4 regions of the Virgibacillus sp. GM2-2 genome follow, and region 1 is predicted to be linked to each of the others. Evidence: riboswitches for the same ligand, from Rfam matches in the RefSeq annotation. Region 1 holds a riboswitch; each other region holds the start of a gene.
What was found. A riboswitch is a leader RNA that binds a small molecule or an ion and turns the genes downstream of it on or off. The one in region 1 is predicted to bind thiamine pyrophosphate.
Positions count from the first base shown of each region.

Region 2: another riboswitch for thiamine pyrophosphate. It lies ahead of ACY9Z2_RS02640 (YkoF family thiamine/hydroxymethylpyrimidine-binding protein); the one in region 1 lies ahead of thiD (bifunctional hydroxymethylpyrimidine kinase/phosphomethylpyrimidine kinase).
Region 3: another riboswitch for thiamine pyrophosphate. It lies ahead of ACY9Z2_RS12655 (lipoate--protein ligase family protein); the one in region 1 lies ahead of thiD (bifunctional hydroxymethylpyrimidine kinase/phosphomethylpyrimidine kinase).
Region 4: another riboswitch for thiamine pyrophosphate. It lies ahead of thiT (energy-coupled thiamine transporter ThiT); the one in region 1 lies ahead of thiD (bifunctional hydroxymethylpyrimidine kinase/phosphomethylpyrimidine kinase).

Region 1 is NZ_JBUZWC010000011.1:88,154-92,369, forward strand. It holds gene ACY9Z2_RS13405 (GNAT family N-acetyltransferase) at 1-307, shown strand, start outside; gene ACY9Z2_RS13410 (alpha/beta hydrolase) at 304-1,071, shown strand; gene ACY9Z2_RS13415 (VOC family protein) at 1,079-1,474, shown strand; gene ACY9Z2_RS13420 (GNAT family N-acetyltransferase) at 1,507-1,941, shown strand; gene ACY9Z2_RS13425 (VOC family protein) at 1,955-2,329, shown strand; TPP riboswitch at 2,384-2,484, shown strand; gene thiD (bifunctional hydroxymethylpyrimidine kinase/phosphomethylpyrimidine kinase) at 2,631-3,464, shown strand; gene thiM (hydroxyethylthiazole kinase) at 3,461-4,216, shown strand, end outside.
Region 2 is NZ_JBUZWC010000001.1:585,472-589,687, forward strand. It holds gene ACY9Z2_RS02625 (ABC transporter substrate-binding protein) at 1-309, opposite strand, end outside; gene ACY9Z2_RS02630 (ABC transporter ATP-binding protein) at 330-1,109, opposite strand; gene ACY9Z2_RS02635 (ABC transporter permease) at 1,130-1,951, opposite strand; TPP riboswitch at 2,369-2,475, shown strand; gene ACY9Z2_RS02640 (YkoF family thiamine/hydroxymethylpyrimidine-binding protein) at 2,568-3,176, shown strand; gene ACY9Z2_RS02645 (ECF transporter S component) at 3,169-3,750, shown strand; gene ACY9Z2_RS02650 (ABC transporter ATP-binding protein) at 3,747-4,216, shown strand, end outside.
Region 3 is NZ_JBUZWC010000010.1:64,420-68,635, reverse strand. It holds gene ACY9Z2_RS12660 (M4 family metallopeptidase) at 1-1,646, opposite strand, end outside; TPP riboswitch at 2,110-2,216, shown strand; gene ACY9Z2_RS12655 (lipoate--protein ligase family protein) at 2,408-3,232, shown strand; gene lipA (lipoyl synthase) at 3,236-4,180, shown strand.
Region 4 is NZ_JBUZWC010000006.1:169,133-173,348, reverse strand. It holds gene ACY9Z2_RS09780 (hypothetical protein) at 1-613, opposite strand, end outside; gene ACY9Z2_RS09775 (hypothetical protein) at 1,110-1,247, opposite strand; gene thiT (energy-coupled thiamine transporter ThiT) at 1,317-1,889, opposite strand; TPP riboswitch at 1,981-2,085, opposite strand; gene ACY9Z2_RS09765 (M3 family oligoendopeptidase) at 2,343-4,124, opposite strand; gene ACY9Z2_RS09760 (N-acetylmuramoyl-L-alanine amidase family protein) at 4,185-4,216, opposite strand, start outside.

The DNA of each region.
Region 1 (4,216 bases):
GCGTGATGACGAGGTAATTGGTTTTTATAGTTTTCGTCAAACCAATCCGGGAACTATCGATATTGGACTTGGCATGCGACCCGACTTAACTGGGAATGGAAATGGTAGGCAATTTTTGGAGGCGGGATTAGCATTCGCGACGTCAACATATAACCCAACCACCTTCACGTTATCAGTTGCTACTTTTAATAAGCGAGCGATTAACGTATATAAAAAAGCTGGATTCATAGAAGTAAATACGTTTATGCAGGATACAAATGGTAGTCGCTTCGAATTCGTAAAAATGAGGAAGGAAGTTTCCGAATGATTGATACGTTTTCGATGAGAACCCCATTTAAGGATGATCGAATGATTCGCGTCTATCTACCAAAAAGCTATACCCAGTTCTTGAACCATTATACAGTTTTATACATGCACGACGGTCAAAATGTTTTCCATGATGAAGAAGCAATCGGTGGTGTGTCTCTAGGGCTTGAGCGTTACTTAGATGAAAATCAAATAGATATTATTGTCGTCGGTATTGATTCAAATCCTGTTTTTGAAGAACGCGTGAATGAGCTGTGCCCATGGGTGAATGGCAAATACAGTAAAGAGCATTTTAATGATGATCGAGTAATTGGTGGTAAAGGTGCCAGCTACTTAGAATTTATCGTACAGGAGCTTAAACCGCTAATCGATGAAAAATACCGAACAAATAGGAAATCGGCATCGATGGCAGGAATATCACTTGGTGGCTCGATGTCGCTCTATGCAGGTTGTCGTTATCCAGAAACTTTTACCCGAATAGCAGGTATTTCTTCTGCATTTTTTCGTAATCAGGAAGAGCTCAGTGACCTAATACGTAATACTGATATGTTAGCACTTGAGCGTATCTATTTGGATTGTGGGGATAAAGAAACGAGTGATGAAAAAATCAGTAAAGCCTTTTTACATTCCAATGTAGAGGTGGTTGAGCTTGTAAAATCTAAAGTGAAGAATACTAGATTTGAAGTCTTTGAAGGAGCAGAGCATAGCTATGCTTTTTTTAGAAACAGATTTCCGGAAGCATTAAAATATTTAATAGAGGAGTGAGTGAAAGTTGAATTTATTCAATGGAGTTTATCAAATTAATATTCGGGTTACTGACATGACAATTTCTTCTAAGTGGTATCAGGAGGTCCTCGGTCTGAAGGTAGTAAAAGATTATGATACGACTGTTGTTTTGGGATTTAATGATTCTTCGGTTGCTGTATGTTTGATCGAGCTAGCTGAAAATGAGTCATTGCCATTAAATTTGGAGAACGGAACACATCCAGTTTTTGCAATTCCTACAGCACAAGCTGAAATATGTAAACAGAGACTGACCGAAATGGATGTTTCAATTGTTGTAGGTGGAAGTGAAGCGCATTTCAAGTTTACTGATCCGGATGGTAATTTGTTGGAAGCTTTCTTACCAGACCTGTATGAAAATGACGCGTTCCAGCATTTAAGGTAAAAATGTTGGAATTAAAACGATTTAAGTCGCGTATGATTCAGGATGTAATGCAATTATTTAGGGATACGATCCTAACTGTAAATCGAAATGATTACTCTGCTGAACAAGTAGAAGCTTGGGCGGGGAATTCCCCAACACTTGAAGAGTGGGTGGCTCGTCTTCAAAAAAGCCTAACTTATGTAGTGGTTATGGAGGAGAATATTGTAGGTTTTGGTAATCTAACCGATGAAGGATTAATTGATTTACTATATGTTCATAAAGACCATCAGGGGGAAGGAATTGGTTCGAAAATTTTGGGACAGCTGGAGTGTGACGCAAGGTGGCGTCATCTACAGCAATTGTCTACAGAAGCAAGTATTACTGCTAAACCATTTTTTCTAGCACATGGTTTTCAAGTACAACGGAAACAAGCGAAAATTATAGCAGAAACTGCTTTTACTAACTATCGAATGATCAAAACTATTTAGTGGAGGGATACAGATGATTAGTCCAGTAAAAAATCAGATCAATACAATTTTTGTTCATGTTAGTGATTTGCAAAAATCGGTGGAATGGTATGCAAGATTACTTGGCCAGGAGTATAATCCACAAGAAATTTCTGATCCTGTACATAACATGGAAATTAACGACTACACAGGATTAACACTTGATGCTGGTCCGGAAGAACAGGAGAAAAAAATTACTCCTTCACCCTATCCGTTATTCAATTTCCACACCGATGATATTCACGCAGCGCTTGCATTTGTAAAAGAATTAAAGATTGAACTAGATGAGAACCTGGTTGAATTTGATGACTTTTCCTTTTTTACGGTACGAGATCCGGATCAACATGTCATTATGATTTGTACTGGCTAATGTACAATTGACAAAAAAAGCCATTCATGTTTTAGTAAGGTTATAACTTAATAGAAAGTCCACTAGGGGTGCCATTAGGCTGAGATAAGGATTTCCTTAATCCCTTTGAACCTGATCTAGTTCATACTAGCGTAGGAAAGTGGAGGTCGGTTAATTCGTTTATATAAAGGCATTATTGTCTTTCATTAACGTTATCTACAAACCACTCCAATTTCTGGTGTGGTTTTTTTGTTTTCAAAAAACGTACACCAGAAATTCTTCACTGCCCCTATTGGATTTTCTTCATGAAAGGGGTTCTTCTATGAAACATTCTATTCCAACAGTTCTCACCATTGCAGGCACTGATCCGACAGGAGGTGCCGGAATTCAAGCTGATTTAAAGACTTTCCAAGAGCGGGAAGTTTATGGGATGAGCGTAGTGACCTCCATCGTTGCGCAAAATACTTTAGGTGTTCAAGGACTCGAGCATCTATCAGTGGAATTTATTCAAAAGCAAATGGATAGTGTCCTGATTGATATTTCGCCCGATGTTGTCAAAACAGGCATGATTGCTACATCCGAGATGATGGAGGCAGTAGCTGATGCAATTAGTAAAAATTCGATACCTTATGTAATTGATCCTGTAATGGTTGCCAAAAGCGGAGATCATTTAATGGATGTAACCGCAAAACAAACGTTGATTGACCGATTACTTCCACTTGCGACGGTGGCAACACCCAATATACCAGAAGCTGAAGTTTTATTCTCAGAAACTATTAATTCTATAGCAGATGCAGAGGATGCAGCAAGACGAATTGTCCATGAACTTGGTGCAAATGCAGCCGTTGTTAAGGGCGGTCATCATTTGAATGATGAAGCGATCGATATTTTGTATGATGGTGCGACCATTCATCGATTTCCTGCAACACGCATTCAGACAAAACATACGCATGGAACTGGTTGTACCTATTCTGCAGTTATCGCTGCTGAACTGGCAAAAGGGAGATCTGTATATGAAGCGGTGAAAGAAGCGAAAAGGTTTATTACAGCCGCAATTAGCTACAGTTTAAAGCTTGGAAAAGGAAATGGGCCAACAAATCACTGGGCTTACCGATTACATGGATTACCAAAAATGAGTGGAGGGATTTTCCAATGAATTATTTAGAGCAAATAAGGACACAAAAACCATTAATTCATAATATCACGAACACGGTGGTGGCAAATTTTTCTGCAAATGGGTTGTTGGCTCTTGGGGCGTCGCCAGCAATGGCAAATGCACCTGAGGAAGTGGCGGAAATGGCGGCTCATGCGGATGCGTTAGTGTTAAATATTGGAACGTGCACACAAGCCCAGGTAGAAGCGATGATTTTAGCCGGGAAAGCTGCAAATGAAAAGGGTATTCCTGTGGTGTTAGATCCTGTAGCTATTGGTGCAACGACATTTCGGTCAGAATCTGTAGAACGTATTTTATCCGAAATAAATGTAACGGTGATTCGTGGAAATGCTGGTGAAATAGCTGTTCTTGGTGAGTTGGATACGGAGGTAAAAGGTGCTGACTCCATGGTTGGTGAATTGGATTCGAAAGTAGCCATGTATGTAGCGAAAAAATATGATGCAGTTGTTATTGCAACTGGCAAAACGGATTTAATTACGAATGGTTACCAGTTTTCACATTGTAAAAATGGTACTGAAATGCTGCCGAATGTAACGGGTACGGGTTGTTTATTGACAGCGGTAGTCGGGGCGTTTTTAAGTATTGGTGTTGATTTTTATGAAGCGTCAGTCAAAGCCGTATGTAGCTATGGTGTGGCTTCGGAACGAGCTTTGCTGAATGCGAATGGACCGGGGAGCTTTTTGCCTGCTTTTCTTGACGAACTATATAGGCTAACTGATGAGAAAGTGAGAGAA
Region 2 (4,216 bases), on a different contig from region 1:
CGCTAAAGCTGGCAACATATCATCGCTGTTAGCAAATTTGGCGAACTCTACCTCAATGTTGTAATCCTTAAAATAGCCCTTTTCTTTAGCAATATAGAAGCCTGCGCCTGAAGCCGATCCATCCTCAGCAATTACAACTGTTGCCGTTTCCTCAAGCGGAGCTAAATCGCCAGAAGGGTTATCCTTGCTTACTTCGACATTCAATTTCTCGTCCTGGCCGGTCTTATCCTCTGAACCGGAAGAGCAACCGCTAATGAGCAGTGCAATAAAAAACAATGGAATGAAAAACAGAAACTTACATTTTCTCACGTTAACTTTCCTCCCCTAATCTAAATTCTTGACCCTTGTACTTCATCATGTAAATGATTCCATATCTCAACAAAACTAGTTGCCATCTCTTTATTAGCACGTACCTGTTCCATATTTCTCGGTCTAGGCAAATCGATAACCTTTTGATCAATAATCTTGCCTGGCTGCGAACTCATGAGTAGGATTCTGTCACTAAGTAACAGCGCTTCATCGATGCTATGTGTAATAAACAAAACCGTCTTTTTCATTTCTGCCCAAATGGTTAATAATTCTTCCTGCAAAATAAATTTGTTCTGCTCATCTAACGCAGCAAACGGTTCATCCATTAATAAAATTTCTGGATCATTTGCAAATGCACGTGCAATACTGACGCGTTGCTTCATACCACCCGATAAATCCTTTGGATAATGCTTTTTAAAATTCTCTAGCCCAACTTTTTTTAAATAATAAGACGTACTTTCGTTTACTACTTTTTTAGGCAAATGACGCATGTTGAGCCCAAACGCAACATTCTCTTCAACCGTTAACCATGGGATGACCCCCTGTTCCTGAAAAACCATTGATTGTAATGGCCGATCTTTTTTAGCCTGTTCTATGGTAAACTCACCGACACTCGGCTTCTCAAGCCCAGCTAGAATGCGCAGTAACGTGGTTTTCCCACAACCACTCGGTCCAATTAAGCAAACAAATTCACCATCTTTAATGTCTATGGAAATATCCTCAACCGCTGTTACATTTCTATCCTTCTTATAAAATACTTTTGTAAGATTGTTGATGGAAATCTTCGTATTTTTTGTCACCTTATCACCTCTCTACTAACCTATTTCCATGGCAATAACTTTTTCTGAAATCCTCGTAAAATAAGCGAGAACATGTAGCCAAAAAACGATATTAATACAAGACCCACATACATCTCATTTAGTAAAAATGCACTATAGGAGGTCCATATTAAATAACCAATACCAGAGTTTGCACCCATCATTTCTGCTGCGACAATTGTTAATAACGCGATCGCCTGCCCCATCTGAATTCCTTCTAACATGACTGGAAGGGAGCCAGGTAAAGCAATTTTAAAGAAAAAGTCCTTCGAATTAGCCCCGTAGTTTTTCGCGACATCCAAGTACGTTTTATCGATATTAACAACACCCGCTACCGTATTAATGATTACCGGGAAAAATACACTTCCAGCGATCGTTACGATTTTCGATACTTCCCCGATGCCAAATATCATTAAAATAATCGGTAACAAGGCGAGCGTTGGTATTGGCATAAGTGCCATTATCAATGGAGAAAAGAAATGCCGTAGTGGTGAATACAATCCCATTAATAAACCAAGTACAACAGCTGGTATTACACCTAGTAAAAACCCGGCAAATATTCTAAAAAGTGATATGCCAACATGGCTGAATAATTCTCCCTCTGCTCCCATCGTAAAAAGTGTTGCGATTATTTCCGTTGGTGCAGGAAAAAATCGTGCATCCACTAGACCAGTTCTAGATAAAAATTCCCATAAAACTAAGATAAGAATAGGAGATGATATCGTAAGTAATTGTTTAAATTGATTTCTTTTTTGCCTTTTTCTCCATTCTTCTTGCTCTATAGCAACAGGATCGCGTTCTACATTATCGTTTGATTTGTTCATCCTTCACCACCCCTAATCAAATAATATGTGCATCTGCCTAGATGTGTGAAAGGGTAAAAAGAATATTGTGTGTTAAGCAGTGAATCGTTTTTTCAGGTACCAAAGTGATTGCATGGGGAGCTTGCGGACACACGATACCTTATCCTTGAAAAACAATGGCAAACGAGGCAGCTTGCGGACAGAGAATACCTTATTTGGGTTAAAACAGGTGGAAATCATGCTTTTTTCACTGAATAAGACATCCTGTGTCCGTTAATCTTCAAAATCACGCAGAAAAAGGAAAATAAGAGATCCTCTGTCCGCTACCTAGCACAGTGCAGAATATTAATGTAAACGAATGTTTTTTATCTGAAATAACAATTGGCTTTACAAAATAATTGAGACTCGTTAAGATAAACATAGAAAACTGCATAGTACGTTTATCACTAGGGGAGCTGTGTAAGCGGCTGAGAAGAACATGCTTGTTCTGACCCTTTGAACCCGAACTAGATAATACTAGCGTGGGGAAGTGTAGTCGAAGCATGCATTTTTATGCGCGCAAATACTTACAAACAGACTGCATTCCACACGGATGCAGTTTTTTTAATGGAATTTAAAATTTAGGGAGGAATTAGTTATGACAAATCAACAGTGTTTAGGAACGGGAATTGCGGGGTGCAGCTTTTCCATTCACCCGATGCGTGATGATTTCATTAAAATTATCACAAGCGCACTAGAAAATGTAGATACATCAAAGGTTTGGATGCACACAGATGATGTAACGACTACGGTACGAGGAAGATTAACGCACGTATTTGATGTGACAAAAGCAATCTTTATCCATGCAGCAAAAACGGGTGCACATGTTGCATTTGAAGGAACATTGTCACTAGGATGTCCAGGTGATTCCGCAGGCGATGTTTATATGGCAGAGGATGATATTCCTGTGAACAAAAAGAAAGTAAATGACATTCATCAACCCGTCGCGGCAAAATTTTCACTCTATCCACTTGGGGGCGGAAACTATATGGACGTAATTATGGAGCAGATTGAAGCGATGAAACAGCACGTGGACGTATCACACGCACACTATGCGACACGACTTGACGGGGAATCAGTTGCCATTTTTGACGGATTAGAACAGGTTTTCAATGCAACCGTAGACGGCGGCTCCAGTCATACTGTTATGACTGTTTCCATCTCGGCAAATAGCCCATCACATAAAGGAGCTAACAACCATGAATAATTGGCGTTTCAAGGAAATCGTTGTCATGTCTGCATTGGCAGTTGTCTTTGCTGTCGTATATTTAGCGTTTTTACCAGTTGGAAAGCTTCTGACCGGCTTCTTCGGGCCAATTGGTTATGACCTTATTTTCGGAATATGGTTTATCGTCTCGATCATCGCAGCCTACATTATTCAAAAGCCTGGTGCAGCATTTATTTCTGAAACAATCGCTGCAATGGTGGAGGTATTACTCGGGAATGCTGTCGGACCGATGCTAATCGTATCTGGGATGATTCAAGGAATTGGAGCGGAAGCCGCTTTTGCAGCAACCCGTTGGAAAAATTATTCCACGTGGGTGTTAATGATGGCAGGGGTTGGATCCGCGATAACAAGCTTCATTTACGGCTACTTCCTTGGAGGATTTGCCGCACTATCGACTCCATATGTAATCGGAATGTTTGTTACCCGCATGATTAGTGGTGCATTAATTGCTGGTTTACTTGGTAAAGCGCTTAGTGATGGTCTAGCACAAACTGGTGTCCTATCTAGCTATGCATTAGGAAAGCAATATAGAAGGAAAAAGCAAGCAGCATGACTAACCTATTATCTGTTCAAAACGTAAGCTTGCAATTTGAAAGTCAACTAGATAAAGAGACACTCTCAACTATCGCCTTTGAATTAGACAAAGGGGAAACACTTTTATTACTTGGCCCAAGTGGTTGTGGCAAAAGTACACTGACTTTTTGTTTGAACGGGTTGTACCCCCGTGAACTGGATGGCACCATGCAAGGGACCATCCTAATCAACGGAAAAAAATCTACTGACTACAAACCCGGCGAATTAAGCAAGCATGTAGGTGTAGTCTTTCAAGATCCAGAAACGCAATTCTGTATGCTGACAGTGGAGGATGAAATAGCATTCGGCTTGGAAAACTTATGTATACCTCGTCAGGAAATGGATGAAAAAATTTCAGATGCATTGGCGTTAGTCGGTTTAACAGCATTTCGTACAACGGAAATTGCTTCCCTTTCCGGCGGTCAAAAGCAAAAACTGGCACTTGC
Region 3 (4,216 bases), on a different contig from region 1:
ACTCCTACGTTACTCCAAGCATTAGCTACGGCATTATATTCTGAACCATAGCCATAGTAATCAGCTGCAGATTGCAGAAGTGCTGCACGTGCATCACTAAAGTTGCTGTATGGTCCAAGATAGACAGTTAATGCACGGTAGTATATTTGTTCCGCTTTTGCTACACCAATACTCTCAATGGTTAAGTAGCCAGCCTTATTTGGAATTCCACTATTTATATGAACACCGCCATTATCCTGATTGGTATAAACATAATCATTCATATGACCTGGTTGTCCATATGCTGGAGGGTTAGAAAGACTTCTTAAAGCATCTCCACTTTTATACGGTGTGTATGCGTCTTCTCCAAGTAGATAATCCTCACGTTCTACGAATACTGAAAATACATCAGACATAGATTCATTTAATGCACCAGGTTGGTCCTGGTAAACTAGATTAGCTGAATAGTCTGTAACGGCATGTGTTAACTCATGTGCTACGATATCCAATGCCCCTGATAATGGAGCAAAAGTTGTTCCATCTCCATCACCATACACCATCTGTTGTCCATTCCAGAATGCATTATTGTAGTTGGATCCGTAGTGAACAGTTGAGCGAATGGTTGCTCCATTACCATCATAACTATTTCGACCAAAAGTATTGTAGAAATAATCATACGTTTGGTCAGCATATGCATGCGCATCTACTGCAGCACCTTGATAGGAACTAGTAAAAGCATTATTACTGTCAGATGAACGATATCCAGGCAGGGAAGTACCGTTTTCAGCAGTAAACGTTTCGATTACACCACGCATTGGATTTGTCACATCATATAAGAAATAATATCCATTTGATAAATACGTGTTTAATTCCTTGTAGTCGCCAAGAACGCCATACCCATATCCATTTGCAGCTCCAGCTTCCGTAACAGCATTATAGGAATCTATTATGGAACCATCGTTTGCATCAACGAATATTTGCCAGTTTCCAGGTTCAGGGAAAATAAATTGAAGTTCGATATGATAAGCTAAATGGCTTGACCCATCTTTTGAATACACGACAAGCTCTGCTTTTTCTGCTGTATTCTTCACATCTGATTTATCTAGTTTGCTAGATTTCTTTAATGCTTTTTTATCTGCTTTCTTAGCTTTTGTTTCTTTTTTTGTTAGATCGATTGATTTCCATGCTTTATCAATTGCATCATTTTTAGATAAGTCTGCCTTAAGATTTTTGCCCAAATCTTTCGTAGCTTCTGGATGTACAGTACCTGTTACCGCAGAGACAATTCCTTTTTCGTTCGTATGAACGGCAAATTTAGCACCATAAACCGGAACACCATCGACAGACTGTGTGAATTCGTAGTGTGTCATGCCAAGGTCATCAGTAGATTTTTGGAGAAATGTAAGATCAGAGTCTGGATCCATTTTGTAAAGTTCTTTGTTGTCCTCCAAATATTGCTTAACTTGTCCAACTCCTTTAACAGCTTTCTCTGAAAGATTCCCAGATACAAATGTTGGAACCTTTTTGTCTTTGTTCCAAACCACATCAAAGTTGGACTTTGTCATAGATTTCATATCTTGAAGCACTTTGTTACCCGCTTCTTCTGCACTAACAGTACCTGTTACCCCCGTTAAAGCTAAACTTATCGCGAGTGCAGTGCCAGTCATTGTTTTCTTAAAATTTTTCTTCTTCAATATCCATCACCCATCCCTTTCGTTTGTTAGTGGATTGGCCAATCTTGTAAGACATTTAGAATTCTACGGACCGTCTATATTCACAATAGCAAAAATATTGCGAGATTCCTATAGTTATTTCCAAACTTTCAGAAAACGAATAAATAGTACCATTTTGTTACATTTTAGGGATTAAAGAACCAAAATACGACAGTATCATCTGAATTTCGTTATTTTTTCTTATAGGCTCAAAAATCCTTTTAATAAAGGATTTTTGAGACATTTTACACAGGCCTACCTTCTAATCATATAGGGTAATTTATAGTACTTTCGGGGAATTTTTCGACAAAAAGTTTATCTGATAAGGTATTTAGCCCGAATTGTAAACTAATTTTGTTAAACCTTTACATTCTATCTTTAAGTCGATAAGATAGACAATAGAAAACTGCATAGTATTTTACCGCACTAGGGGAGCTTTTCTTGGCTGAGAAGAATTATATACATTTTCTGACCCTTACACCCGAACTAGATAATTCTAGCGTGGGGAAGTGTAGTCTATGTACAAACAATTAGCTTTTGAATAAATTAGACTGCACCCCAACAGTAGGTTGCAGTTTTTTTTATTAGAAAACTTGGCTTATCGCCAAGCTTTTCTGGCGAAAGCCTTAGTTGCCTTATACTGATATCCTTAAATCTTATAATTTTATATCAGTGTAAAATAAAATTTCAATTGACCTTTCTAGGAGGTGAAGAAAGTGAATGAAACATGGGGTGTTCTTGATACAGGCCACAATAGTGCTGCTATAAACATGGCGATGGATGAAGCATTACTTAACTGGCATAGTAAAGGGGAAATTCCTCCAACATTACGATTTTATGGTTGGTCAAAACCTAGTCTTTCCATCGGCCATTTCCAGAAAGCAGGAAAGGCTATTGATTTTATCAATGTTCAAAAGCACGGCTGTGAATTCGTACGACGATTAACTGGCGGGAGTGCAGTGTTACACGATGACGAACTGACGTATAGCATTGTCGTTTCAGAGAAGAAAGATTATATTCCAACCTCCATTCAAGAAGCTTATTATGTTTTATCAAAAGGGATATTGGAAGGATATAAACAATTAGGAATCGTTGCAGACTACGCCACTCCGGAAAGAAAAGCAGAACGAACAGAAGTCTGTTTCGAGAAACCTGCCTTTTACGAAATGGTTGTGGATGGAAAAAAAATATCCGGAAACGCGCAAACACGAAAGCATGGTGTTCTATTGCAACATGGATCCATTCCAATGAGCATGAATAAAAAAATGCTTTTTGATCTATTTAACTTCCCTAATGAAAAAATACGTGAAAGAAAGAGAAATGCATTTTCAACCAAAGCAACTACTATAAATGAAATAACAAAGAAACAACATACTTACCCTGATTTAAAATTAGCTTTTCAAAAAGGCTTTCAAACAGAATTAAATATGCACTTTGTGCCATTAGAGTTATCCGATATTCAATGGGAAGAAGTTACGGAATTAGCAGAAACAAAGTACAGTCAGGAAAAATGGAATCTATTTCATCAAAGGAGTGTGTGATCGATGACAAAACAAGAAGAATACATACGTAAACCTGAGTGGTTAAAAACAAAAATTAATACGAATAAATCGTACACTGGCCTCAAAAAATTAATGCGTGAGAAAAAGTTAAACACGGTTTGTGAAGAGGCACGTTGTCCGAATATTCACGAGTGCTGGAGTGAACGAAAAACTGCTACATTCATGATTTTAGGTGACACATGTACACGAGGGTGCCGCTTCTGTGCAGTGAAAACTGGCTTACCAAATGAACTTGATTGGGGAGAACCAGAACGAGTTGCTGATTCGGTGGAAATTATGGGATTGAAGCATGCGGTAGTAACTGCCGTTGCCCGCGATGATTTAAAAGATGGGGGAGCAGCTGTTTTCGCTGAAACAGTTCGTGCAATTCGTCGTAAAAATCCTGGCTGCACAATAGAAATCCTACCTTCTGATATGAAGGGAGACTATGAGAGTTTACATACTTTGATGGACAGTGAACCTGATATTTTTAACCATAATATTGAAACCGTTCGCCGATTGACGAAAAAGGTTCGTGCTCGTGCGATGTATGATCGATCCCTACAGTTACTGCAGCGTGTAAAAGAAATTGCTCCTAAAACACCAACAAAATCAAGTATTATGGTAGGGCTTGGTGAAGAAAAAGAAGAAATTGTGCAAGCGATGGATGATTTACTAGCACACGATGTGGATATTATGACAATCGGTCAGTATTTACAGCCTACGAAGAAGCATTTGAAAGTTGAACGGTACTATCATCCAGATGAATTCGCTGAATTAAAGGAAATTGCTCTTAAGAAAGGATTTCAACATTGCGAATCAGGTCCACTTGTGCGTTCATCGTATCATGCAGACGAGCAAGTATCACAAACGTCAGCACAACGAAGAATTAAATATATGAAGGAATACGAACAACACGAGAAGAAATCAGTTGATTTTACTTTTTAAACTATATGGGAAAAATCACACACAGTTAGTCACAAA
Region 4 (4,216 bases), on a different contig from region 1:
ATAAATAAGCGATTAGAATTGCTACTCCACCCGTAATCAACGACAGTATTAATGCTGTATCCGCAACCGCAGCAGTACTAATTCCAGCTGACTTAGCGGATAGGCTCGGCGCCACTTGAACAATGTAATCGGACGATAACGCCATTCCCTGACCAGCTAATGCAATAGCCACTGCAGCCGTAATTGCCGGCAGGCCTGCACGAACAGCGGCTGGCACGAGTAATGCACAAATTAGTGGTACAGCTGGAGTCGGCCAGAAAAATAATGATATGACGTACGTTACGCCAATGAGAACAAAAAAGGATACGTGCCCATTCACCATCATTTTTTGAATGGGTTTGATCATTCGCCGATCTGCACCAAGGTCTTTCAATGCATGCAGTAACGCCATCATGAATGTAATGATAAGGAAAATGCTAAACAGCTCTTGTGCTGCAACTAAGTTTGCATTAAATATTGCAGTGAAGCCATCAACTAGACTACCCTTAAACACCCATGCAATAACGAACGTTCCTAGTAATGTAGGAAGTACGACACCTTTTTTGAAAATCATTGTTCCTATGATTACAAGTGTAAAAAATCCATATAACCAATGTGAAACAGTTAATTCCATCCCTTTTCTCCCTTTCTCACATCCTTATTTATGAATGTGCTATAGCCTATGCATGTTTCAAGTTTGGGGTGAAAAGAATTAGAGGGTGTTTTTCAAGAACTCCTGTGCTTAGAATAATAATGTCTTGTAAACGCTTAGTAGCGGACAGAGAATGCCTTATTTTCCTTTTTTGGCGTGATTTTAAGGATTAACGGACACAGGATATCTTATTATAGTAAAAAAGCATGCGTTTCACCTGTTTTAACCTAAATAACGTATCCTGAGTCCGATAACTGCCGCAGTTACCCTTATTTTTCATAAATAAGGCACCGTGTGTCCGATAACTTGCAAGCCAATGAAAATGGTTCTTCATCACCGGAATCCAAAAAACGGAATCTTTTGCAGTCACTACCAAATTAAATTTTCACTATTTCGCAACTTAAATCAACTACGAAAATTTAAAATCGACAATGTTTAAGGAAATTGCCAATAAAAAACAGCCCAATTTGAGGACTGTCTACTCATTCTCACTATCTAACTTTTCCGTACAATCGTTACATAAAAGTTTGCCATCAACTTGTTCTCCATCAAAAAATCCGTTCTCACAATATACTTTGGTTCCACATGCCTGACATCCTCCGATAAGTTCACGCAACTAAATCACCTCTTATTAAAAAGTATACGACAAAAAAGCAGCCTTGATAAGTATCAAGACTGCTTCGTATTATGCTGCATTTAATAATGTTCTTGGCTGTTTGTGGAAAAGAAAGAATACTACGACAGTACAGATGATAAATGACGGGAGTAAATAAGACAAATTGTATAGTAACGAATAGATCCAAACAGATTGTCCTTCAGGTGCATAACTAGCAAAGAAAACAATCCCAGCTATATAGTGAGCGATAAAACGTAATGTTGTCCCCAAGAATACTCCTAGCATAATATAAGTTAAATACTCCTTCGTCCGTTCTTCCTTTACAGCCTGTTGAATTTTACTAGCAAAGATCCCAGCGAAACCTAAAACAGTGAACGCCGCCAAATAATCTAAGAAACCCTGAATTGGATGAGCGATAATAGCACCTGTAGCTATTTGCCATACTCCCCACAAGAATCCAGACAACAATCCACCTTTAATCCCCCATCTAAATGCCACAATAAATACAGGAATCATCGCAAGTGATATGGACCCACCTTGTGCCCAGATTTTAAACGATAAAAATGGAATGAGATCTAATACTAATGCCAATGCTGTAAAAATCGATACCTCAATCAAAAATAAAATTTTCTTTGATCGCAAAACAATTACCTCCCCTAGTTTTTTGCAACAAAAAAAGCAATGCCTAGGGGAAGTTTCCGATGGGAATAATCCTCGCACATTGCTTTTTAACCATCAAAAAAGTCACGATCCCTACGCTAGTATTAACTAACAGGTTCAAAGGGTCTGAACAAATGCTTGTTCACTCTCAGCCAAATGGCTCCCCCTGCAGGCTTTTTATAGAGGACGTTCAAAAATTCCGGTAAAAGTGACACATCGAATTTCTTCGTTGGCTTGCTTTTCCGTTCCTTGGAAAAGAAAAACGCTTTTCCTGCGTGCTAGATCGTTTCCTCACGTATTAATAGCATACGTTCCGGTACTCAAAGCTACGCCTCCTCGAACTTCTCGGTCATTTTTATCCTCCTTTTTGAACACGTCCTTATATTGCTTTTTTCATTGAATCTATTATAACGGATATTTACGTTATAAACAAGATTAGGAGATAGCTAAAAATTCTTCTACATCTTTAGCACATAATTTCATTGCATTCTCCCAAAATTCGGGTTGAGTTAAATCAATATTTAGATGTTTTGCCGCCAAATCCTCGACATTCATTTGGCCAGTGTCACGCAATAGTGCAATGTAATCTTCTTCAAAGTTACCATCCGTCTCTAGTGCATGGGCATATAAACCAAGACTAAATAAATAGCCAAATGTATAAGGAAAGTTATAAAACGGAACACCAGTAATATGAAAATGTAGCTTGGAAGCCCAGAAGTTTTCATCATACTCTTCTAATGCATCGCAATATGCATCCTTCTGTGCATCAACCATCAGTTGATTTAAGCGATCAACGGAAACTAATCCATGTTTTCTTTCTTCATAAAAACTAGTTTCAAATATAAACCTTGCGTGAATATTCATAAAGAATGCTACTCCGCGTTGCACCTTATCCTCAAGTAATGCCAATTTTTCCTTGTTCGTTTTTGCATGTTTTACCGATGCATCCGCAACGATCATCTCAGCGAATGTTGATGCTGTTTCTGCAACGTTCATTGCATAACCTTGATTTAATCCATGTATATCATTCATCACATGCTGATGATAGGCGTGACCAAGTTCGTGCGCCAACGTCGCTACGTTAGAAGATGTCCCAGAATAAGTCATAAAAATTCGTGTTTGTTTACTATCTGGAAAACTTGTACAGAACCCGCCCGGTCGTTTACCAGGTCGGTCTTCTGCTTCAATCCAATTTTTATCAAATGCCAACTGAGCAAAATCAGCCATTTTAGGACTGAAGCCACGAAAATTGTCAACGATAAAATCGGCACCTTCCGAAAATGAATAGGTTTTAACTGAATCAGAGATAGGAGCGCCTATATCATACATACTTAACTTTTCAAGTCCTAGTAATTCTGCTTTCCTTTTTAAGTATTTGACAAATGGTTGTTTATTAGTTGAAATTGCATTCCACATTGCATCCAGTGTTTCTTTTTTCATTCGATTAATAGCAAGCGGTTCTTTCAAGACATCTGACCAATTACGATGCTTATATTTCTGTAACCGAAATCCAGCTAAATGATTAAGTGTTTGACCGAATAAATTTGCATTTTCCTTCCATGCATTATCAATTTGTTCGGATACATGTTGTCGAACAGTTCGATTTGGATCACTCAATTTATTAGAAGCTTGCCCAATTGAATAGGTTTTACGTTCACCATCTGTCTCAATCTCAACATTCATATTTCCGACTAAAGCATCGTACATTTGACTCCATCCATGATAGCCGTCAACTGCTAAATCGTTCATCAATACTTCTTGCTCAACAGATAATTGTTCCGTTGCTTTTTCTCTATATTCATTTAACACAAATGACACAGTGTTAAGTGTTGAATCTGTTAAAAGTTCATTCCAAACTGCATCGTCTATTTGAACCAGCTTTTGATCAAACTTAGTCATTATTGCGTCTGTCTCCGCTTTTAATTCACTTCGTTTCCCTACAAGCATACTTGCCTTTGTATCGTTGACATCTTGTGCGCTCAAACAACTGATATACGCGAAGGCCTCACGTAATTTTTTTCTAGTACCTTCTAATAACTCTACAATTGAAATCAGCTTTTTCGCATTTGTGTTAATTGGATCAAATGTTTCCACTTCTTTTGCGAGCATTTGTAAAGAAACAGAAATTTGACCCAGGTATGTATTGAATTGTTCTGAGTCACTTCCCCCTGTAAAGATAGTATCTAAATCCCAGGTTGGTTGATACGTATTTTGCATCCAATCTCTCCTTAGTTTTCATCCCTATTACACTTTCATTATACCGATGATTTCGAATATTTACATCATTTTTCTTAAAATTGCTCCTATTT